Regions from separate parts of the Paenibacillus sp. JMULE4 genome, predicted to be linked through region 3. Evidence: riboswitches for the same ligand, from Rfam matches in the RefSeq annotation. Region 3 holds a riboswitch; each other region holds the start of a gene.

Region 1 (7,656 bases), on a different contig from region 3:
ACATAAATAATAGTTCGCATTTCGTACCCTATTCATTCAGATTTTTCCTGATAGTGGCATGTTTTATTTTATATTCTTCAGTTCCTCGAGGCCGTCTTCGACTTCTGTCTTGGATAAATTGCCTGCAGCCAGCCGCTCTTCTTCGACAGAACGCCAGCGTTCGTACATGCGTATCCCTTCATCCAGCACCGTTATCCACTCCTCACGGAGATGTTCATCCTCGTTTAGCTCGTCCAATAAATGAAATAAAACATCCTCGCTTTTGGCATATTGTCCGCAATCCTCATAATAAAAAACAAGCTTATGCATGGTATCCGTCGGCATAGACGCACGGTTCGCGAGAGCCAGCGCCGCATCGATCCGCTCTTTGAACATCCCGCCCAATTCATCCCGGGGATCCATCTCCCTGGCGGTGAGCAGCAAGTCCAGCGCCTTTAAGCCATCCTTAATTGCAGCAGCCGCGTGACCGCTCTCTTTCTGTGCAGCGCCCCGCGCGTTCAGCATATCTCCTAAAGCCAGCACTTTTCCTTGATCGACATGTCCGTCCTTGGAAAGCAGTGCGAGCAAATCCTTGGTAGATAAAGCGTGAATCAGCCTGGAATTCAGCCCTAACAATTGACGCATGGCCTGATTCAACAGTTCAAGGGCTTCCTGCAAACGTTGATTTTTCCTTGCGAACATTACTTTATGCAGCACTTCCGTCGTCTGCTCAATCAACCGCATGAGATAATCGCGTCTGTACATGATCTCTTCCCTTCAATTCTGGCCGTGTCGTTCTTTTTATTGTACAGGATTATGCAGCATGAGGAAAACCGGCGCTAGAAGCAATTCCATTATGAGGGAATGATTGGTTGATTTTGTGCATTGAACCGGAACATTATCCTATGTTAGGCTTTTAAAAGCCGAATCGTACAGCTTAATTATGTGTACGTACGGGGGACTAAGCACTTGGGGTGAATGCTTGCAGGCTGCACGGCTGCGCTAGGGAACAACCTCTTCCCGAACCCGACAACTAACCTCGGAGGCAAAAACAGGAGGGACGCATCATGAATTTTCGTTTCAAAAACATGCTCCTGGCATGTGTATTTGCCGTGCCTTCAGTTTTAACGGCATCTATACCCGCACATGCGCAGGAACCTGTACGCCTGGCTGATGACGTCAAGGTACAGGTAAACAAAAAGCTCGTGGCATTTCCGGATGCACAGCCTTTTGTGGATGAGAATCACAAACTTCAGGTCCCCGCGAGAGCGGTTACGGACAAGCTCGGGTACAAGCTTCAGTGGGAACAAGACGGTTCCCGATTCACCATTACAATACAGAGCAGCGACAAAACCGTTTCGCTGTCGACCGGTGACCGGAGCATGACGGTTAACGGAAAACCGACTCAAATTACGGACCCGGCCAAGTTTGTAGACGGACGCGTGTATGTCCCTTTTCGGCTGATTTCCGATACTTTCGGAATCAAAACCCAATGGGACAAGATCAACCGGATCGCGATTCTCAGCACGGACGGCCAATATCATGCTCCCGCATGGTACCGGCCGGTGAACAAGGTTAGCAAGGTACCGAATTATTCCAAAGTGATCGTAGCCAAGGCTACGGCCTATACTGCTTCTGCCGATGAGAACGGCGGTTATGCGGGACTCGACTATATGGGCAACCCGCTGCGTCTGGGTACCATTGCCGTAGATCCGTCCGTGATCCCGCTCGGCTCTAAAGTGTATGTCGAGGGTTATACGTATGATGGTCTTCCTGCCGGCGGAATGTACGCCACGGCAACCGATACAGGAGGTGCGGTGAAAGGCAACCGCATAGACATTTTCCTGCCTGAGAGCAAAAATAAAGCAAGAATGTTCGGAATTCAACAAGTAAAAGTATATATTCTCGGTTCATGATCTTATTTGATTCTCATCCATAGCACGAAGCGGCCGTCTCTCCATCGAGGCGGCTGCTTTTTTTTGGCTGCCGGACTTGCCGCATACTTTTGTTCTGACGTCCAAAACCTAAGATGGTCATGTCAGAACGGAGGTCGATTCGTTATGCATCGCCGTATATGTAGGTTCATGATTGCTTTGGTGGTCCTGTTTCTTACTGGCGCCGCTCCCTCAAACAGCGAGGTCGTATGGAACGTCGAGACGGATCAGAAGCTGATCGCACTTACGTTTGATGATGGACCGAATCCGGTGTATACGCCGCAGATTTTGGATTTGCTGAATCAATACGGGGCTAAAGGCACTTTTTTCGTTATTGGCAAACGCGTGCAGATGTACCCTGCCATTGCCATCCGCGAGGTAAACGAGGGACATGAAATCGCCAATCATACGTTCGATCATCATTACTTGAAAAACTTTCCCCCCGAACGTCTCATAGAAGAAATCCGCCAAACCCAGGAGGTTATATTCGATATCACAGAACAAATGCCGCACGTTTTCCGTCCCCCTGGAGGTTTTTACAATGATGCCCTGCTTCAATCTGTCAAAAAGGATCAACTTACGGTCGTGATGTGGTCTTGGTATCAGGATACGCAGGATTGGAAAAAGCCGGGCGTAGACAAAATTGTCCGCCAGGTTCTGGACAATGCCCACAACGGCGATATTGTGCTGTTCCACGATCTTCAAGGGGACTGCACCCAGACCGTAGAGGCTCTTAAACAAATTTTACCCGAGCTGACACGGCGGGGTTATCAGTTCGTCACCGTATCGGATTTGATTGCCAAAACACGCAAATAAACCGTTTATCTTCAAAAGATGTGATCATGGTGCGGTCGGGATGTCCTATGATATAATCAATTGGAATTCAATAAGCTATGTTATGAGGGATATCATGCTTTCTTTTGAAGAAAAACGTGCCGTTGTGGAATCGTTCCCGGAGTTGGAACGTAAAAATGTATCCTTGGGCCGGATCAATTATCATTATGAAAAAAGCGCCCATGACAAAAAGATTGTGGTTTATCATCTGCATCCGAACGGTAACGGTTTTGTTTATGCCGGTCTTCTGTATGGTTACGATCAGGATGACAAAGGCTTGGTCAATATTCGTGATTTCTCCAAGGAACAGCTTCATGCGATCATAGAGGCCTCCATCCGCTCTCTCTCCCCGAGAACAACAGAGGAACAGGCCATTATTGGAGATGCAAAAGAAGAAAGATGGATCGGTCCGGATAACCATACGCTTGTGCTGCTGGAAGAAGACGAAATGTGGTATGTGTACTCGGGACTTCATCTGGAGTCCGCTTTTGACACCTATGATGAGGCGATCAAATATCTACACGATGAAGGATTTTCACGTATGTAGCTTTATCGCTTAGGGTTTCTGGACCACGCTTGGTGTTCAAGGCACCTCACTCTTGGTTGGGATGGGGTGCCTTTGCCTTTGTTTTTTGTATCATATACTTGTTCAGGATCATGGGAAAGGAGCGGCGCCGCATGGTTTTCAGAGAGCAACACGCTTACTTGAGGAGTATCGAGCTGTTAAGGGACCGGATTCCCTCATTTACAGCATACCCGTTTAATCTTCCTTCCTTGCGCGAACTCACCTCTTTGCCTTTGCACCCCAAAGTAACCTATATTATAGGCGAGAACGGAATGGGAAAATCCACACTGCTTGAAGCGGCGGCTATCGCATGGGGATTTAATCCGGAGGGCGGCAGTCTCCATTTTACATTTTCTACCCATTCATCGCATTCCGAGCTGCACCGCTATATCCGTTTGGTACGCGGAGTCCGTAAACCGAAAGACGGCTTCTTTTTCCGCGCCGAAACCTATTACAACCTGGCAACGAACATTGATGAAATGGATCGTGAGCAGTCCTCGGCCCCCCCTATCATACGGTCATATGGCGACAAATCACTGCACGAGCAATCCCATGGAGAATCGTTCTTCGCGGCTTTCCTTCACCGTTTCGGAGGGAATGGCCTTTACATTTTGGATGAGCCCGAGGCGGCCTTGTCTCCTTTTAAGCAGCTGTCCATGCTGGCCCGTATTCACGCTTTAGTGAACCGAAACTCCCAGTTTATTATTTCTACTCATTCTCCCATTTTAATGGGATATCCCGACGCTCTGATGTACAATCTTACGGACAAGGGCATTGAACAGATAACTCTGGAAGAAACCGATCATTATATCATTATGAAACAGTTCCTGCTAAACCGGGAACGGATGCTGAAGGAATTGTTCGCAGATGTGGAATAATCATAAAAGACCAATAGCAAGAGCAGGCATCCTTGTGCTTCCGCCGGATCCCTGCTCTTTCTCTAATGGCCTGTAACCGATCCATGAGGTCAGATTGGCTTTCCGTTCTTCTTCACATCAAACTTCCCGCTTCGGTTATCAACGGCTCCCGGCTGATTACCTACAGGAGGATCGATTTGTACGGCCTCATTCGTTGTCCGCGTATGATGCAGGTCGGTTGCTCCCGCGGCATGGGTTCCTAATTCGGCCAGTTCTTCATTTTCGTTGTTATTTTGCACTTTGCCCATGAACTCATTCCTCCTTGAGGTGTGGTTTGTGAACTTACGCTTTCCTTCGACGTAGCTTCCGAGCTTTTTGGAGTATTCGAATCTAGATCCGTCATCTCCATATATCAGCTTTCTTGCTGGATATCATTACAGCTCTAAAGTTGTAAATCTTCAGTTAGTATGCAGTCTGTTTGCCCTGATTCATTCAACCGCTCTTTACCAATAAAGGGAATATCGGAATGTTATGTATGTTAAAATCCAATTTACATCGAGGGAGGCTTCCATGTATAAGCGTAATATTATCCTGAAGTACAAAAAGCCTGCAAGTCATTTAATATGACTTGCAGGCTTTTTGAATACATTTGCTTGGCGACGTTCTACTCTCCCAGGACCCTGCGGTCCAAGTACCATCGACGCTGGAAGGCTTAACGGTCGTGTTCGGTATGGGTACGCGTGGTTCCCTTCCGCCATCATCACCAAACGTATTCATTTCTCAAGGCTTGCGCCCTGAAAACTGGATCGAAACCAAGCCGCTGATCATCTTCATGTGCTTTTTGGATAAGCCCTCGACCGATTAGTATTCGTCAGCTCCACACGTTGCCGTGCTTCCACCCCGAACCTATCTACCTCGTCGTCTACAAGGGGTCTTACTTACTGGGAAATCTCATCTTGAGGGGGGCTTCACGCTTAGATGCTTTCAGCGCTTATCCCTTCCGTACTTGGCTATCCAGCCGTGCCTCTGGCGAGACAACTGGTACACCAGCGGTACGTCCATCCCGGTCCTCTCGTACTAAGGACAGCTCCTCTCAAATTTCCTGCGCCCGCGACAGATAGGGACCGAACTGTCTCACGACGTTCTGAACCCAGCTCGCGTACCGCTTTAATGGGCGAACAGCCCAACCCTTGGGACCTACTTCAGCCCCAGGATGCGATGAGCCGACATCGAGGTGCCAAACCTCCCCGTCGATGTGGACTCTTGGGGGAGATAAGCCTGTTATCCCCAGGGTAGCTTTTATCCGTTGAGCGATGGCCCTTCCATTCGGTACCACCGGATCACTAAGCCCGACTTTCGTCCCTGCTCGACCTGTTTGTCTCGCAGTCAAGCTCCCTTTTGCCTTTGCACTCTGCGAATGATTTCCAACCATTCTGAGGGAACCTTGGGGCGCCTCCGTTACGCTTTAGGAGGCGACCGCCCCAGTCAAACTGCCCACCTGACACTGTCCCCATACCCGCTTAGGGCACCAGGTTAGAACTCCGATACGATCAGGGTGGTATCCCAACGTCGCCTCCACACAAGCTGGCGCTCATGCTTCTCTGGCTCCCACCTATCCTGTACAGATCGTACCAAAGTCCAATATCAAGCTGCAGTAAAGCTCCATGGGGTCTTTCCGTCTTGTCGCGGGTAACCTGCATCTTCACAGGTATTAAAATTTCACCGGATCTCTCGTCGAGACAGCGCCCAAGTCGTTACGCCATTCGTGCGGGTCAGAATTTACCTGACAAGGAATTTCGCTACCTTAGGACCGTTATAGTTACGGCCGCCGTTTACTGGGGCTTCGGTTCACAGCTTCGGGTTGCCCCTAACCGCTCCCCTTAACCTTCCAGCACCGGGCAGGCGTCAGCCCGTATACTTCGCCTTGCGGCTTCGCACAGACCTGTGTTTTTGCTAAACAGTCGCTTGGGCCTTTTCACTGCGGCCCCCTCGGGCTATTCACCCTACCGGGGCACCCCTTCTCCCGAAGTTACGGGGTCATTTTGCCGAGTTCCTTAACGAGAGTTCTTCCGCGCGCCTTAGCATTCTCTGCTCGCCTACCTGTGTCGGTTTGCGGTACGGGCACCTTCTCCCTGGCTAGAGGCTTTTCTTGGCAGCCTGAACTCATGACCTTCGGTACTCCAATTTTCCCTCCCCATCACAGCCCAGCCTTTCGATGTGCGGATTTGCCTGCACACCAGCCTCACTGCTTGGACGAGCATCCATCAGCTCGCGTCACTATCCTTCTGCGTCACCCCATCGCTCATAACGGTTCACGGTGGTACAGGAATTTCAACCTGTTGTCCTTCGACTACGCCTTTCGGCCTCGCCTTAGGTCCCGACTTACCCTGAGCGGACGAACCTTCCTCAGGAACCCTTAGGCTTTCGGCGGATCAGATTCTCACTGATCTTTTCGTTACTCATACCGGCATTCTCACTTGTAACCGCTCCAGCTGTCCTCACGATCAACCTTCTACGCTGTTACAACGCTCCCCTACCCCAGATATATTCATATCTAGCCATAGCTTCGGTGGTGTGTTTAGCCCCGTTACATTTTCGGCGCAGAGTCACTCGACCAGTGAGCTATTACGCACTCTTTGAATGGTGGCTGCTTCTAAGCCAACATCCTGGTTGTCTGCGCAACTCCACATCCTTTCCCACTTAACACACACTTGGGGACCTTAGCTGATGATCTGGGCTGTTTCCCTCTTGACAATGGATCTTAGCACTCACTGTCTGACTCCCGGGTTAACGTCTGTGGCATTCAGAGTTTGACTGGACTTGGTAACCCTTGGCGGGCCCCGCACCCAATCAGTGCTTTACCTCCACGACGCATCTCCCGAGGCTAGCCCTAAAGCTATTTCGGGGAGAACCAGCTATCTCCGAGTTCGATTGGAATTTCTCCGCTACCCCCACCTCATCCCCGAATTTTTCAACATTCGTGGGTTCGGGCCTCCAGTGCGTGTTACCGCACCTTCACCCTGGACAGGGGTAGATCACACGGTTTCGGGTCTACGCCTGCAAACTCATTCGCCCTGTTCAGACTCGCTTTCGCTGCGGCTTCGGCTTCTCACCTTAACCTCGCTTGCAAACGTAACTCGCCGGTTCATTCTACAAAAGGCACGCCATCACTCATTAACGAGCTCTGACTTCTTGTAAGCACACGGTTTCAGGTTCTCTTTCACTCCGCTCCCGCGGTTCTTTTCACCTTTCCCTCACGGTACTGCTTCACTATCGGTCGCCAGGGAGTATTTAGCCTTGGCAGATGGTCCTGCCGGATTCCCACGAGGTTTCACGTGTCTCGCGGTACTCGGGATCCGTCTAGGGCTTTCGCAGAATTTCGGCTACAGGGCTGTTACCTTCTCTGGCCGGCCTTTCCAGACCGCTTCACCTACTCTGCTCAACCCACGTTGACGTCCCACAACCCCAGGGGGCAAGCCCCCTGGTT
Region 2 (7,656 bases), on a different contig from region 3:
TGCTGCCCTTCAAACGGTCTTCCTCCAGCTTGTCCAGCCATTGATTGCGGATTTCACTCAAACGCTCATGCAGGAAGACAGCGCCGCGAGCTCCTTCCAATTGGTTTACGATCCATTCCTTCATATTCGCTACAAGCAACTCGTTATCCGCTAGTTGAGACAGTTGGATGCGGATTTCCTGAACAAGGGTCTTCCGGAAAGCATTATCTGTATGTTGGAGACCCCGAATTCCTGAAAGCATCAAGTTTTGGAGGAAGCTGCCAAGCTTTTCTTCATCCATGAAGCCGACAAATGCCTGTAAAGCAAACCCCGTTAAGCCCCCCGCTTTTACTTCGGAGAGCTTTTCGCTTGCGAACTTTCCCAACATCATCCCGGTATCCGGACGTTTCGCCCAGTCGGATGCTTTATGCAGGACGTAATTCAACGCCTTTTCGTCGAATCTGTTCTCGATCACCTTCGTCAGGATGGCATCGGCTGCAGATCCCACATCCGCTCTTCGGATCGCAGCGGCTATTTCCGACTGAAGATAAGGAATCGCTTTCTCGAGCGGCAACCGGTAAACCCATCGGATCAACAGATCCAATAGGCCTACCCGTACCTTCCGTTTGCCAAGCAGCTTAGCCAGAGAGGATGAAGCGAGCTGCAAAAGCTGGAGCTGCCGGAGTTTGTTTTCGATGCTTTGTTTGTTGAGCAGCTCATTTTCCAACGCCAAAATCAAGGATTGGATAATTTTGTCCCTATTCTTAAGGAGTAAGGATGTATGCGGCACCGGTATGCCGAAAGGATGACGGAAAAGAGCGGTCACGGCAAACCAATCCGCAATGCCGCCGACCAAACCGGCTTCAAAGCCGCCTTTCAACAGAGCAACCAAAGGAGTCTCCTGAAGAAATAAAGTGATTAAAAAGCCGCCGGTCATAAAGGCCAATGACAGTCCGGCCAAATATCTTGAGTTCATCTGCGGCCTCCTTCCGGTTATTTATGGAGATGGTAAGGCACTGTAGCGATCACGACGTCTTTATGATTGAATAAGTAAGCCCTTAACAGTAACCCGGTCTGATTATGGAGGAAATAATGCCACCAATGCCTGGTAATGAATTGCGGAATTAATATGGTAATATGATCCGTTTCCCATTTCTTCTCCATCCGTGCGATATCCTCATCGTCAAATCCGACATATACGGCGACAACATGATTGGTTAGAGACTTGGCATAGCTGAGCGAATTCATAACCACCCGGGTAATGCCGGCTACGGGAACGACGATCGTGCTGCCTTTTATCACTGGTTTTTCCTCATCCATGTCGATTCGCAGTTCGTCCGATATGTTCAGGTAGTTATTAAGGAGTTTTGTAAACAAGATCATCACAACAAAAAAACCCTTAAATCTCCAGGAAGAAACTTTACTTATGGTTTCCAAATGTGTTGTTAATCAATCATCCTCCAACCTATCCCGTTTTTAGACAACAAAAAAACACAGAGGCTTGAGCTCTGTGTTTGCCTATCAGCAGACAGCACGTTCAACTCCTCTCTCATACAACGCTTACGAGGTTAGCTGTCGGATTCGGGCTATGAGAGCAGCCCTACGTGCGGAATAAACATGTTCCTGCACGATTCACCCCATGGACATCCAAATATATGTCCTTATTGGTTCCCCCGTTTTCCTGTTTGGAAATTCAGCAAGGTGATATGTTCAATGGTTGAATCTTACACCTTACAGGACAACATTGCAAAGCAAGAAATCGGATAAAACCTTTGCTAGATATAAATTGCTTTGTAAATGAGACGCTTTTATAGATCGCTTTCTTTGTTTTACTTCAAATCTCATGGATTTTCTTTATATTTCAGGATTTTTGCGTTTGCGGGCTGTTGCGGATGCTTGAAAACCAATGGATTGGAGTTGTTTTCCCATTCCTTTTTGTTCCCAGCTGAATTTGAATAAGCCATGGAATAAAGCACATAATAGGGTGCGTATACCAAGTATACCCATGAAAGGGGAATCCTCATGAGAAAAATACTGCAGTGTTCCTTTGTGTTTTCGTTTCTTGTCTTTGTTGATCTTTATGGTGTTGCAGCAGCACAAACCGCACCATTTTCATCGCCGGGAATGCAGGTGGATCAAAGCCATACCGCTTTGGTGATCACAGATCCGCAAAATGACTTTTTAAGCCCGAAAGGTGCAGCATGGAATTTAGTGAAAGACAGCGTTGCTGAAAATCACACGATTGAGAACATTGAATTATTATTAAAAACAGCAAAAAAGAATAAGTTTAAAGTATTTGTGTCCCCTCATTACTATTATCCCTATGACCAAAAATGGTTATTTGGGGGTGCTATGGAACATGTGATGCACGATATCAAAATGTATCAGCGAAAAGGTCCATTATCGCTTGAAGGCTTTCAAGGTTCGGGTGCCGACTTTCTGGATAAATATAAGCCTTATCTAGAAGATGGACAAACCATTATCACCAGTCCGCATAAAATTTTCGGACCCGAAGCCAACGACTTGGTTTTGCAGCTGCGAAAACAGGGAATAACCCGCGTCATTCTTGCAGGTATGTCCGGAAATCTGTGCATTGAATCTCATATGCGCGAACTCATTGAACAAGGATTTGAAGTGGCCGTGGTTCACGATGCCACAGCTTCCGCAAAAATAAACGGCTTGGATGGGGATAAGGCTGCAAAAACCAATTTTCGCATGATTGCCAACGCTTCATGGTCAACCAGGGAGACTATAGAGAAAATGAAATCCATTCAAAGATAAGCCTCCAGTTTGGAGGCTGCCATATCCCGCAGCTAATTTAACTCCGAATTAATATTCCTCTGACAATGGATTGATAAATATGAGGTATTTTAAACCTATATCCAATTGTTGAGGAGGGGTATGATGCGAATTGCTTTATTCTCCGACACCTTTTGGCCCCAAATGAACGGGGTTGCATTGACGTTAAAAAGACTGGTCGAACATCTGGAAAAACGAAATATTTCACTCCGGATTTTTGTGCCCAAATGCACGGAGGAGGATTTTTTCACAAGCAATATCCTGTCTTTTAGCAGCCTCCCCTTCATCCTCTATCCGGAATGCCGGATTGCGCTTCCCAATTATTTCACGATCCACAGCCAGCTCCAGCAATTTCAACCCGACCTGATCCATATCGCCACGCCCTTTAATATAGGGCTTTGCGGACTTTATTATGGGAGAAAATATGCTATTCCTCACGTTGCCTCTTACCATACGCACTTTGACCGCTATCTGAATTATTATCACCTGCAATTCGCCTCTTCCCTGTTATGGCGCTATATCCGCTGGTTCCACCAATCGTGTCTGGCCACCTTTGTTCCGTCCGTTGAAACGGCCGAAAAATTGGAAGAACATGGAATTCGAGACGTGGCCTTATGGAAGCGCGGAGTGGACTGCCGTCTTTTCAACCCCGATAAAAAAACCGGATTGATCCGCGAAAAATATAAGATCGACGAACGTTATATTTTCCTATATGTTGGCCGTTTGGCACCTGAGAAGGATTTGGACATTTTGCTTGAAACGATGAAGAAATTACCCGCTTATGTTAGCGGCAATGTCCGCTGGCTGTTGGTCGGCGACGGCCCGCTGTTGAAAGATTTGAAAGCGGAAGCCCCATCGAATGTTACTTTTACCGGTTATATGAAAGGAGAGAATCTAGCCGAACTGTATGCGTCGGCCGACTTGTTCGTATTCCCTTCCGGCACCGAAACCTTTGGCAATGTGGTACTGGAATCTATGGCATCAGGCACTCCCGTCATCGGAGCCAAAGCTGGCGGGGTACAGGAAATCATTCAACACGGCAAAACCGGCCTGTTATGTCCTCCCCGTAATTCCGATGCTTTCGCAAATGCGATTACATCTATGCTGGAATATCCGGACCGGTTATGGGATTTTGGCCAGGAAAGCAGGCTTTACGCCCTTTCCCAATCGTGGGAAGCTATTTTTGACGATCTCCTCCTCCGATACATTGAAATCCTGAACGCTGACCCCACAAAACGAAAAACCTTTTCCGCTTGATTATAGGGGAGATAAGAAAACGATATGCGGAAATCTCACGGACCTCCCGCGGTCTGTATATTCGACTAAAAAAGGAGCGCTGACCCGAGGTCGGCACTCCTTTATCACCGTTTAGAGGCGGTACCCTTGTTTTATTTACGATTAAGCGGATAAAAAATGACGTCGATCGGGAATGCCGATCCCGAGGCCGGAGAAAATTCCAGATCCAGCGACGGTTCGGTCCCATTCGTCCTGGCAATGATCGTATATCCCTGATAATCCATCATGACGCCCGACGGCGGGGCTTGAACGATTTTGCCATTCACCAGGAACGGACCTCTAAACACGCCGCCGCGCGGAAGAATCAGCACGGACATTTTCGGCGGAGCATCGATATGGATTTTGTAAACCACCCCGTAGTTGCCCAGATTGAGCGCAGGCTTCTGGCTGAAGAAGTCCGTTCCGGTCACAAATTGATCCGACGTGCCGTCGCCGATCGCGAAGCTCGAAGGCCTCCGGATCGAGGAAGCATCGATGTTCCATTGCACTTCCGAACCGCTGAACGTCCCTCGGACATTCCCTTTATAAGCCAATCTCGGGAATACGCCGATCGTATCGAGCCCATCCTCCTGCTCCATCGCTGCGAAAGAAAAATACACCTCACCGTCCGTCTCTACATCATAGAGCACATTCATCCCTTGTCCAGGGTAGAAATCAGGCATGACTTTATAATAAGCCGTTTCGTACGGCCTGAGCACCATCGTTTCCACAGCCCTTTTCCCTTGCAGAAACTCAATCGTCGGTTCATTGCCCATCAGGTTAGCGTAGATCGAAGGGTACACCTCCCCTTGATTGGTCGTCTTGATCGTAACACTGCGGACAGGATCGCTATTTCGTACAATGATGGCAAATTTCATTTTTCGATCCGTACCGTTGACATGGGTTGCATACAACCGGGCTTTCCCGTTGACTTTCTCCTGGTACAAAAAGCCTTTCTCCGTAAACGTCTCCGGACTGTCGCTCACAATCAGAGGACGGTCCGCAGGCTTCTGCTCCTGCTTGGGAATCTGCGGGATGCCGCGCAAATATTTGCGAAGCACCGCTTCTTCCTCCCGGACGTAGGTCCCAACAGGCGCGTAATATACCTTGTGCTCAAACGCATCCAAGTAAGGCTCGTTCTTGACGAGTATATTGCGGGAATACGTATCGCTGACATTGCCAAGGCTGTCTTTTACCGTGAGAGAAACCTTGTACAGTCCCGGAGTGAAAATCGCCTGCGCATTACCGATCCATTGAATGTCTCTTAGTTCCGTTCCCTTCGGATCATAGCTGAGATTGCTGTAATGAATCGGTTCGCCGATCCGGTACGCTTCCTTGTCCACGGTGAATTTGGCAACAGGCTTGACATTCGGCGCCGCATCGTTGGTAAACCGCGTCCGGTTCGCCTCCGGCTTGACATAGCGCAGCTCGACCCGTTTCAGCTCATGATCGACCTTGCCATGAAAAGCAATATATTGCTGCAGCGCGGCCATTTCAATGTACAGCCGATTTCCCTGAAGCTCGGCATCGGTGCCCCACTTGCGGCCTGTACCGTTCTCAAGAACCGTCCGGTCGGCAAGCGAGTACTCCAGATAAGCCTTCGGCGTCGTGATTTGCACCGCCTGCCTGTCTCCGTCCCACTTCACCGGAATGCCAAACCAGTTGTTCAGCTCTGCGGCAGGCAAGTAAATCCTTCCGTCGAGTTCAAGCGTTGCCGCTTGAGCCTGCGTTTTCGATCCGTTGATATAAACTGCCGTACTGCCGGGATAAAGGATCAAGTGACTGTCCTCCGGGGCAGCCGAGGCTTGTCCGCTCACGACCCCTATCGCGATAGCGGCAGCAAATGTCAGCCACAGTTGACGTAATGGTTGCATCAGCGCATGAATTCCTTTCTATGTTTACTTATTATCTTTCAAAGGATAAAAAATCCATTCGACCGGAGACGTGCTGCCGGGAGCGGCCAACCATTCGATATGTACTTCGGACTCCCTGCCCTCCGGCCGGTAAACCACAAAAATGCCGTCCTGATCCGTGAGGCCGCCTTGAGGCAAAGCCAGCACCCGGCCATTTACTTTTAAGATGCCGTCGACATAGCCATCCTTCGCCCGAAAGGCAATGACGGCTTGATGCGGTTGGTACAAGTACAAGGAATACACCGTACCTCTGTTGGAGGTCTGAGGGGTGTCCGGCGTCCATTTGGACAACACCGGCAAGCTCTTCCCGTCGATATCCGCGTCAAGACGTATATCAGCTGCATCATTAACGGTCCCGACGGCACCTGCTCCGAAATAGGAGTCATAAGGTTGCATGGTTTCGGTTTTGTCCGCCTTCATGACGACAAAGCTGATTTCCGCCAGACCGTCCGCCTCGATGTCCTGAATCGCAGCAAAGCCCTGCCCCGGCTCAAGAGCGACCTGTTTTAATACCGCCGTTTCCCCCGGTTTCACCTCGATGCTTTCCTTCAAGGCCGGCTGGGTCATATAATTGACCGCCGCTTCTTTGGTATTAGCCCGATGCAAGAGGGTCGGCTGAAGCAGTCCTTCACGCGTGATATGTACCGTTCGAGTCTGGCTTGGGTCCGGATTATGTATGACCGCTGCGAACTGCACCTTTTCCTCCATTCCGTTGCTGTGGTGCATAAATAGGCGTGCTTTACCGTTTACGGATTGCTTCCCAATGAGTCCCGGATTTCGAATGATTTGACTTTCCCCGCTGATAATTCGCTTTCTCTCCGTGGACTTCGTCACCATAGCCGGTAGCTGAGGGGCACCGGATAGCGCACGATTCCATTGTTCGGCTTCATCCTTGATGACGCTGCCTGCCGGCCGGGTATACCAGGGAAATTCCGATGCGCTTAAATAGGGCTCATCGATCACCTTCACGCTCTGGACTGCAGGCTCGCTCCAATTCCCGTTCCCGTCGCGCACCTGCAAGGTAACGGAGTAGATCCCCGGTTCAAAGAAGGCCGGCTGGTTGCCGGTCCATCGATATTCCGGAAGCCCTTCGGCGTCGGGGTCATAGCTCAAATCAATATAAGAAACCGGCTCGCCGAGCCGATAAGACGGCTTATCGGTAGTAAATACAGCGATGGGACGTGAATTCGGCAAGGTGTCCTCGGAGTAGCCCGATTCCCGATAGGCGGTATCCGTCGGCTGCACGTAGACGATGTCCACACGGCCGGGATCCGGTTGAAATGCATATTGCACTTGCAAGTAGGGCGCGATCCAGCTCAGCTTGACCAGCAGTGCTCCATCACTTATAAAGGCTGTCTCCTTCAAAGGCATCGAAGCTCCGTTGACACGGACCGTCTGGCGCACCAAGTCCCACTCCAAATAGGCGCTTGGCGTGGTAAGTCCCGCCGTCCTGCGCTCCTCGTTCCACTTCAACTCCAGTCCAAGCTGCTGCGCAGCCCAACGAACCGGGATGTAGAAGCTTCCGTCCACGATCCGAGCCGCCGTCTCTAAAGATACGGCCGAACCGTTGACCGCCGCGGATAATTGCTCATCCTGCAGCTGCAAATGCAGCTTGGTGCCGGATACTTGAGCTGACGCCGGATGCTCCCGGGCCGCCAAAAGCGCTAAGATCAGAGTCAATGATAGCAGG
Region 3 (7,656 bases):
TCCGGCTTGCAGCAGCGCTTCAAAATGGGATTGGCACGCACCGGCGATAATCGTCAATGCGTCACGGTTTTTTTCATATTTCCTTGCTGCCTGCACCGCATTCACGAAATTATGCGAATTTTTGTAACTGCTAAGCGAGGTAATGTCCCCTCTACTCCGGTGCTTCAGAAGGCCGTCATGTCCGGTCACCACTACAATATCGGGCTGGATTTGGGGCAGCAGGCGGTAGAGCGCATCGGCCATATGGGCTTCCGTCACATAGAATCCTTCGGCCGGTACCCGGAGCTCTCCATATAAGACCATGCATTTGCGCAGATACACTGGATCGCCATCCAGATGCAGCACTTTACCCGGCACGTCAAAATAAGTCGGACGTGATTTGGGCGCCGCACCCGGAGCTGTGCTGCTATCCGCCGCGTTCGGGCTTGCTTGAGATTGCGATGCATTCGTGCGCCTCATGGCATCCAACCATTTCGGACGGATCAAACCCAAATATTGAAAAGGATCGAGCTGAGGCATGGGTTCCAAATCCGGAAGCGGAGCATCGGCCAAAAGCCGCAGCTCTACTCCGCGGAGCACCGCCTGCTGCTGCCTGATTTCTTGGATTTTGAAAACTATGTCACCGCCATACGACTTACGAGTGACGAGGTCTCCCTGTTTCATGGCTGCATCGCCTCCTCGTCTATCGTATGGCGAATATAGGCAAATGGTGCAGGTGAATTGCCTATAACCCCTATGGAGGAGTTAACGGGAACTTAACGCTCTGGCAAGATTCCGGCTCAGTACAGCATATTCTTCCATAGACAATGTTTCCCCGCGGCGGGAGGGATCGATGCCTGATTGTTGCAGGATGACTTCCAGCTCGCTTTTCGTTTCTTTGGTGAAATATTTCGCCGCTAGATTGTTATATATCGTTTTGCGCCGCTGCACGAAGCTGGCTTGGACCACGTCAAAGAAAAAGGCCTCGTCTTCCACATCCACAGGAGGCGTCTGTCTTACTTTCAACCGAATGACCGCCGAATCCACATTCGGCTGAGGGATAAACACGGTGCGCGGGACGATCGTTACGACTTCGGGGATACAATAATACTGTACCGCAATACTGAGACTGCCGTAATCTTTACCTCCCGGCTTCGCAGCCATCCGGTCGGCCACTTCCTTCTGAATCATGACGACGATATTCTCCAGAGGCAGCTTTTCTTCGAGCAGCTTCATAATAATGGGAGTGGTCACATAGTAAGGGAGGTTGGCGACAACGCTAACTTGCGAGACGCCCTGAAAATGCTGCTCGAACAGCTCCTTCAGATCAACCTTAAGCACATCGCCGTGGACAACGGTCGTATGAGGATAAGGGGATAATGTCTCCTCAAGCATCGGCAGCAGTCTTTGGTCGATCTCAATGGCCACGACCCGTCCTGCCGCCTTGCCCAGCTGCTGCGTTAGGGCTCCGATCCCGGGACCGATTTCCAGCGCCCCTTTTTGAGGGGTCAAGTCGGCTGCAGAAACGATTTTATGCAATATATTGTAATCAATAAGAAAGTTTTGACCTAAGCTTTTCTTCAAGGTAAAGCCGAACTTCTGCATCAGCTCTTTGGTTTTTTTCGGCGAGGCGATGTCCTCCACAGACGCTTGTCCCGCATCCGCCGTATCTGTAAAGCGATTGGTACTCATAACGCTGCACCCTCTTCTTCATCCAAATGCCGCCGCGCCGCCTCGAATTCTTCTTTTGTAATTTGAAACATGCGGCAGCGATGATAAAACTGTTTTCCGTTACAATAACCGATACCAAGCCGCTTGCCCATCTCAAGCCTTCTGGCGGCAGCCGCCGGGTGAACGATCAGACCGGCCTCCAGCAGATCGTTCCAGCCGATTTCCGTACCTTGGGCCATATAATCCGTGCGTACATTCACAAGCGCGGAACGAATCGCTTCCACCGATGCGTTCTCCACCCCAATGTCGCCGCGGCTGGTGGCCGCCTCCTGCGTCAGGAACGCATGCTTGCAGCCGGGGACTTCCTTGGCGATGATTTTACGTATCCTCTCCCCTGCATGATCAGGGTCCGTGAAAATGATTACGCCTCTGCGTTCCTGCGCCAACCGGATACGCTCCAGCACCTCTTTATTGATTGCGGAACCGCCGGTTTCGATCGTTTCCGCTTCGACGGCCCGTTTAATCGCAACCGTATCGTCTTTGCCTTCAACAACAATAATCTCTTTAATCATGGAATTCGTCCGTACCTACTTTCGCAGCAAGAGAAAAGAAGAGGGACGTTAGCCGTACCTCTTCTTCATCTGTTCTATATATGATGAGTCTGCCCTAATTGCCCATCCTTAATCAGCCGACGGCTTCTTTGGACCGATGATATATACGGTTGCGCCATGTTTTGTTCCGAAGCGCAAAGCATAATCATGGCTGTCGAAATAAACGTCGATTTTATTTCCTTTGACTGCGCTGCCGGTGTCTTCCGCTCTGCGGAAGCCCAGACCTTCAATATAAACCCACCAGCCTATCGGAATGACCTTTGGATCGACTGCAATCGTGCGACCTTCCGTTACTCTCGTACCTGATGCCGTGATTCCATACTGCGGATGATCCGGATCCTTGCCTGTCGAGGCCGGTCCCGCGCTATACGCAGTGAGCTTCACGTTATTGATGACCTGTTTAACGTCGAACTTCACGCCGTTTCTGGTCACCTGTTCCAAGGTTGGCGAAGACGAAGAGAGTGTTACTACGGGATTCTTCGTTCCCACCGCAATAATTTTTTGCACACTTTGGGTTTGAATCTTTTCGTCAACGATTTGTTCGGATACGAGCACACCGTCTTCATAGACTTTTTCTTTCTTCTTGAGCAGAACGCCCTCTTGTCCTTCTTGAATAACCTGTTCTTTGCCTCTGATCAGCTTCGGCTCCGTCTTTTTTACCGTTTCGAAAGCGATCGGTTCTTTGATTTCCTCAACATTTTTCTTGACACGGACGATCTTGACTTCACTATTTTCGTTTATTGCCGCATTCAAAGCGGGAGTCACTTTATCAAGTTCACTGAGCTTGATCTTCTGATCGTCAAATAGCTGTTTGACCGTCTTTCCTGTCGTATATACGGTCTTGGTTTGCCCACCGTCTGTCAATTGTACCGGTTTGGCTTTCTCGATAATAATTCGATCTCCCGATTCCACCGAATCATCCAGAGAATGCGACACACGGTCGTGTTCACCGACAGAGATGCCTTGCTCATCCAGTATATGCTGCAGAACTGATTCTCTAGTTTGGAAAGTTTGCTCTTTTCCGTCTACAACAACCGATACGCTTTTGATTGACGTACCGTAATACATGATTAAAAACATGAAAGTCATAGCGAATAATATGAGTGCAATGATCGATATCATACGCAAGTTTTCATGCTTCCATCGCAATGCGAAGGACAAGCTGGATGATCGTCTTTCATGGGTTTGTTCAGGTGTCACAACGCCCACTTGTTCGGTCCTCCTTAAAGCCCCGCCATCCGAGTGTTATGCATGATTAGATCTGACGCGACTATGGTAAAGTATATTCTTCTCCAATTACCAACGTTTGCTTCAACGGCTATCAGAACCGTACTTGCCTAAGGCCACCTCCTGGAATCTTATTTTTTATGAACCGGCTTGGATCGTTATCCCAATGACGGGGGAATACAAAAAAAGTCAGCGGAGAAGAGGAACCTTCCCGTGACTTTTCTCATTTTCCTCAAAATGAAAAGTTAAGCCGACGACAATCGTTACCTCTCTCTTAACGCTTACGAGGTTAGCTGACGGATTCGGACTTGAGAGTCGCCCTACTCGGAAGCAGCTGCCTGCCCCAAGATTCACCCCTATAAACACCACGTTCATCAACAGCGTAGCGCTGTGACATCCGCGATGCGGTTCCCCCGTTCCCTTACGGAACTCAGCGATGTTGGAATTTTGGCAATCGTATGAAGTTAATATTGAGTGTACGATGTGAAGGCTGGAATTGTAAAGTATACAAACTTTGAAAAAAATCTCGGATTTTACTCAATTATCATTGTTTTTTATTAATTTTTAAACCAAAACCATCTTTTTCTCCATTGGTCACAGTTTTTTATTTTGTTTTCTTCGATTATCTTGTTTTGTATAAAAAAGTTCTTTTGTGTGAAAATTCACTTTATACCGAAAATGGATATGGCATTCCTCGAGGTAATCCCGGCCAATTCTTCCAGTGAAATGCCCTTGATTTGGGCCGCCGTCTCAGCTACAAGACGAACGTAAGACGATTCATTCCGCTTGCCCCGATACGGATGAGGGGCAAGGTAAGGCGCGTCCGTTTCAATAAGCAGCCGATCGAGAGGAACTTTTTCCAGCACCTCCTTGGGCTGTTTTGCATTCTTAAACGTGACCGGTCCTCCAAACGAGATATAGAAATTCATGTCAAGGCACATTTTGGCTGTTTCCCAGCTCCCGGAGTAACAATGCATCACACCGCCAACCTCCGCCGCCTTTTCTTCGCGCAAAATTTGCACAACATCGTGATGCGCATCCCGGTTATGGATGACAATCGGCATGCCGAGCTTACGTGCGAGCCGGATTTGCTCACGAAACACACGGGCTTGTACATCCTTTGGAGACGTATCCCAATAGTAATCCAGCCCGATTTCTCCTATGGCTACCACCTTCTCATGGCGGCAAAGCGATTCGATCCATTCCAAATCGTCCGGGGTCATATCCTTTGCGTCTGTCGGATGCCAACCCACGGTCGAATAGATAAAGTCATACTGTTCTGCCAAAGCGATGGAGCTGGGAATGGTTTCCCTGTTAAATCCGACATTGATCATGTGACTAATTCCGTTCTCTCTTGCCCTTTGAATCACTTCGTGTCGATCTTCATCGAATGCCTGTACGTTTAGATGCACATGCGTGTCGATCAGCATATGAACATACCCCTTTCTTCGCCATTGCGACAATGTTCAGGACAGACCTAACAGGATGCGAACATCAGCGTCCAGTTCCTGCAGATGGTTCAACAGCAGCTCATGAGGGTAATACAAATGGTATTTCCCCATATGAATACCGCTGATCGAGCGGACAATCTCCGATTTGCAGGAGATCTCCGATAATGTGTTTTTGGAATCCAGCAGCAAGATAGGCAGCTTCTCATCCTGCTCTCCGGGACGGTACACATCATACGACAGATCCGACGGGAAATCAATTTTCAGGTAATAATCCGGATCGATTCCAAAGCTTTGCAGCAAGCTTCCCAGGCGTTCCATCAGTTGAGTGTCGATACGCTCGAGCGTTATATATTTGAACAAACGCCGCTGCAAAAACCGGGAGCACAGATCGGAAAGAATCGGGTCTTTCTCCAGGGACCACTGCATCAAGACGGTTTGCATGAACGCTTCGTCCAAGAAGTAATATTCGTCTACCGTCAACTGCTGCTGAAACAGCTTATGCAGCGGAGCAATCATAAACTGGAACCGGTATCCCTCCTCATAAAGCTTTTTGGCTCTTTGAAAAATACTGTGGAGCACCACTTCCGCGCTGCGGGTTACCGGATGAAAATAAACCTGCCAATACATTTGATATCGTGACATCAAATAATCTTCCACAGCATGCATGCCGCTCTCTTTGACTACAATATGTCCCTGGTACGGACGCATGACCCGAAGAATCCGATCTAAATCAAAGGTACCGTAATTCACCCCGGTAAAATAAGCGTCCCGAATCAAATAATCCATCCGGTCGGCGTCCAGCTGGCTGGATACAAGACTGACGACGATTTCTCTGTGATACGTTTTGGAGATGACGTCAGCCACTTGCCGTGGGAATGCCGGAGATACGCGCCGCAGCACTTGATTGACTTCCGTATCCCCCAGGACAATGCGGCACGACCATTCTTCATGGTGGCTGCCGAACGTCTTTTCAATGGAATGGGAGAACGGACCGTGTCCAACATCATGCAGCAAAGCCGCGCACAAGCACAGCAGTCGTTCCTCTTTGGGCCAATCCTCATACTGATTCCGTTCAAACTGGGATATAATCCTGCGTGTGACTTCATAAACACCAAGCGAATGAGAAAACCGGCTGTGTTCTGCACCGTGAAAGGTCAAAAAGCATGTGCCAAGCTGACGGATACGGCGCAGCCTTTGAAATTCTTTTGTATTGATCAGATCCCAAATCGTTTGGTCTTGCACATAAATATACTTATGTACCGGATCCTTGAACACCTTTTCTTCTTTCATCGGCGTGCTCATAGCTTTCCTCCTTGATCAATGAACTATTATTCGACAAACAAATCAGTATACTTGATAATTTTGTCGAATGATGTCGATTTCACTTTCCAATCCTTACTTTTTTTTCTATGTAAACGGTGAAATAAAGTAATGAAAAATCGTATTTTTTGTGACAATACACTTTGCAAAAATGTGTGATATCTCACATTTTACTCGATTTTTTCTTTAAGATATAACAAATACAGCGTCATATTCCATAAAATAACATGAAATTGACTCAATTTTTAGTTGACTATTTTTGGAATGGTTGGTATCATATTCGTAAAGAATTATGTCGAATCATGACGATTAATTTTCTTCCAAAATGCTTCTTACTTATACTTCTAGGAGAGGGGAATTTTTATTATGATGAAATCTACAGGTATCGTAAGAAAAGTTGATGAGCTGGGTCGTGTCGTTATTCCTATCGAACTTCGCAGAACGCTAGGCATTGGCGAAAAAGATGCTCTTGAAATTTACGTAGACGGAGAGCGCATTATGTTGAAGAAATATGAGCCGGCCTGTATCTTCTGCGGCAATGCTGAGAACGTCTCTTATTTCAAAGGGAAAATTGTCTGTCATGAATGTTTATCTGAAATGCCAATACCTGTGACAAAATAAAAAAAATAAGGTATAATGAAGATAGCAATTTTATCTAAGGTAATTCTAACCTTTTTCATATCTCCTCTATAACCCCGATTCGTGGTTTCCTCGAATTAGGGTTCTTTTTTTAATCAACCCCCTAAATCCTCCTTCCAAGGGGGACCCCATGGGCGGCTGCCCCTGGACCCCGCTCGGGGCCTTGATGGACGTTTGGGCGGGAGGAGCGCTAACGTTCGGAATCACCTCTTGGATGAGGTGATCGGGCACACGCTTGATTGCGGCGTTCTTCCGTTGGAGTGCATGTGCGGACTTTGGGTGTTTTTTGGAGCGACTGACCGCCGTGGGGACGCACCCGAGGCAAGCCTCGACAGCTCTTGTTCGGGCAAAGTGAGCTCGCTGCCAAGGCAGCATCGCAAGATCAAAGGCAAGGTCAACCACAACAACAAAACCCACAAACCAAAAAGCAAAACTAAAAATCAGTTGCCCTGGTGAAGCAGATTGTATAGCTCGCGCTTCGGGACGCCGCGGTCTTGGGCGGCGCGTCTCAGCGCTTCCTTATGGTCGAAGCCCTCAGCCTCGTACCGCGCTACATGCTCCTGCGGCGTCAAGCCAGTCCACCATGCGGCATCATCATCCGACTCAGCAGAGCTTTCGCCGTTGCTGCCGCGAATAACAAGGCAATACTCGCCTTGGGGCGGGTGCTCGTCCAAATGAGCCAAGCATTCCCGGATCGTACCTCGAACGGCTTCCTCATACTTTTTGGTTAGTTCCCGGATAAGACAAATTTCATGGTC

The links. Region 3 has a riboswitch for cyclic di-AMP ahead of EXW96_RS19590 (resuscitation-promoting factor). Riboswitches for the same ligand answer to the same signal wherever they lie in the genome.
Region 1: linked by a shared signal. The riboswitch ahead of EXW96_RS22575 (stalk domain-containing protein) and the one ahead of EXW96_RS19590 (resuscitation-promoting factor) in region 3 are both predicted to bind cyclic di-AMP.
Region 2: linked by a shared signal. The riboswitch ahead of EXW96_RS03420 (amino acid permease) and the one ahead of EXW96_RS19590 (resuscitation-promoting factor) in region 3 are both predicted to bind cyclic di-AMP.

What each region holds. Positions count from the first base shown of each region.
Region 1 is NZ_SGWF01000019.1:219,740-227,395, reverse strand. It holds gene EXW96_RS22580 (DUF6483 family protein) at 64-744, opposite strand; cyclic di-AMP (ydaO/yuaA leader) riboswitch at 891-1,042, shown strand; gene EXW96_RS22575 (stalk domain-containing protein) at 1,047-1,895, shown strand; gene EXW96_RS22570 (polysaccharide deacetylase family protein) at 2,040-2,729, shown strand; gene EXW96_RS22565 (hypothetical protein) at 2,824-3,294, shown strand; gene EXW96_RS22560 (AAA family ATPase) at 3,426-4,190, shown strand; gene EXW96_RS22555 (hypothetical protein) at 4,280-4,477, opposite strand; rRNA gene rrf (5S ribosomal RNA) at 4,821-4,937, opposite strand; rRNA gene EXW96_RS22545 (23S ribosomal RNA) at 5,011-7,656, opposite strand, start outside.
Region 2 is NZ_SGWF01000010.1:242,088-249,743, reverse strand. It holds gene EXW96_RS03425 (DUF445 domain-containing protein) at 1-955, opposite strand, end outside; partial or broken gene EXW96_RS03420 (amino acid permease) at 973-1,368, opposite strand; cyclic di-AMP (ydaO/yuaA leader) riboswitch at 1,521-1,688, opposite strand; gene EXW96_RS03415 (cysteine hydrolase family protein) at 2,002-2,760, shown strand; gene EXW96_RS03410 (glycosyltransferase family 4 protein) at 2,881-4,035, shown strand; gene EXW96_RS03405 (stalk domain-containing protein) at 4,167-5,927, opposite strand; gene EXW96_RS03400 (stalk domain-containing protein) at 5,952-7,656, opposite strand, start outside.
Region 3 is NZ_SGWF01000017.1:128,860-136,515, reverse strand. It holds gene yabG (sporulation peptidase YabG) at 1-663, opposite strand, end outside; gene rsmA (16S rRNA (adenine(1518)-N(6)/adenine(1519)-N(6))-dimethyltransferase RsmA) at 745-1,671, opposite strand; gene rnmV (ribonuclease M5) at 1,668-2,222, opposite strand; gene EXW96_RS19590 (resuscitation-promoting factor) at 2,331-3,470, opposite strand; cyclic di-AMP (ydaO/yuaA leader) riboswitch at 3,751-3,934, opposite strand; gene EXW96_RS19585 (TatD family hydrolase) at 4,151-4,918, opposite strand; gene EXW96_RS19580 (HD domain-containing protein) at 4,955-6,241, opposite strand; gene EXW96_RS19575 (AbrB/MazE/SpoVT family DNA-binding domain-containing protein) at 6,626-6,880, shown strand; gene rsmI (16S rRNA (cytidine(1402)-2'-O)-methyltransferase) at 7,339-7,656, opposite strand, start outside.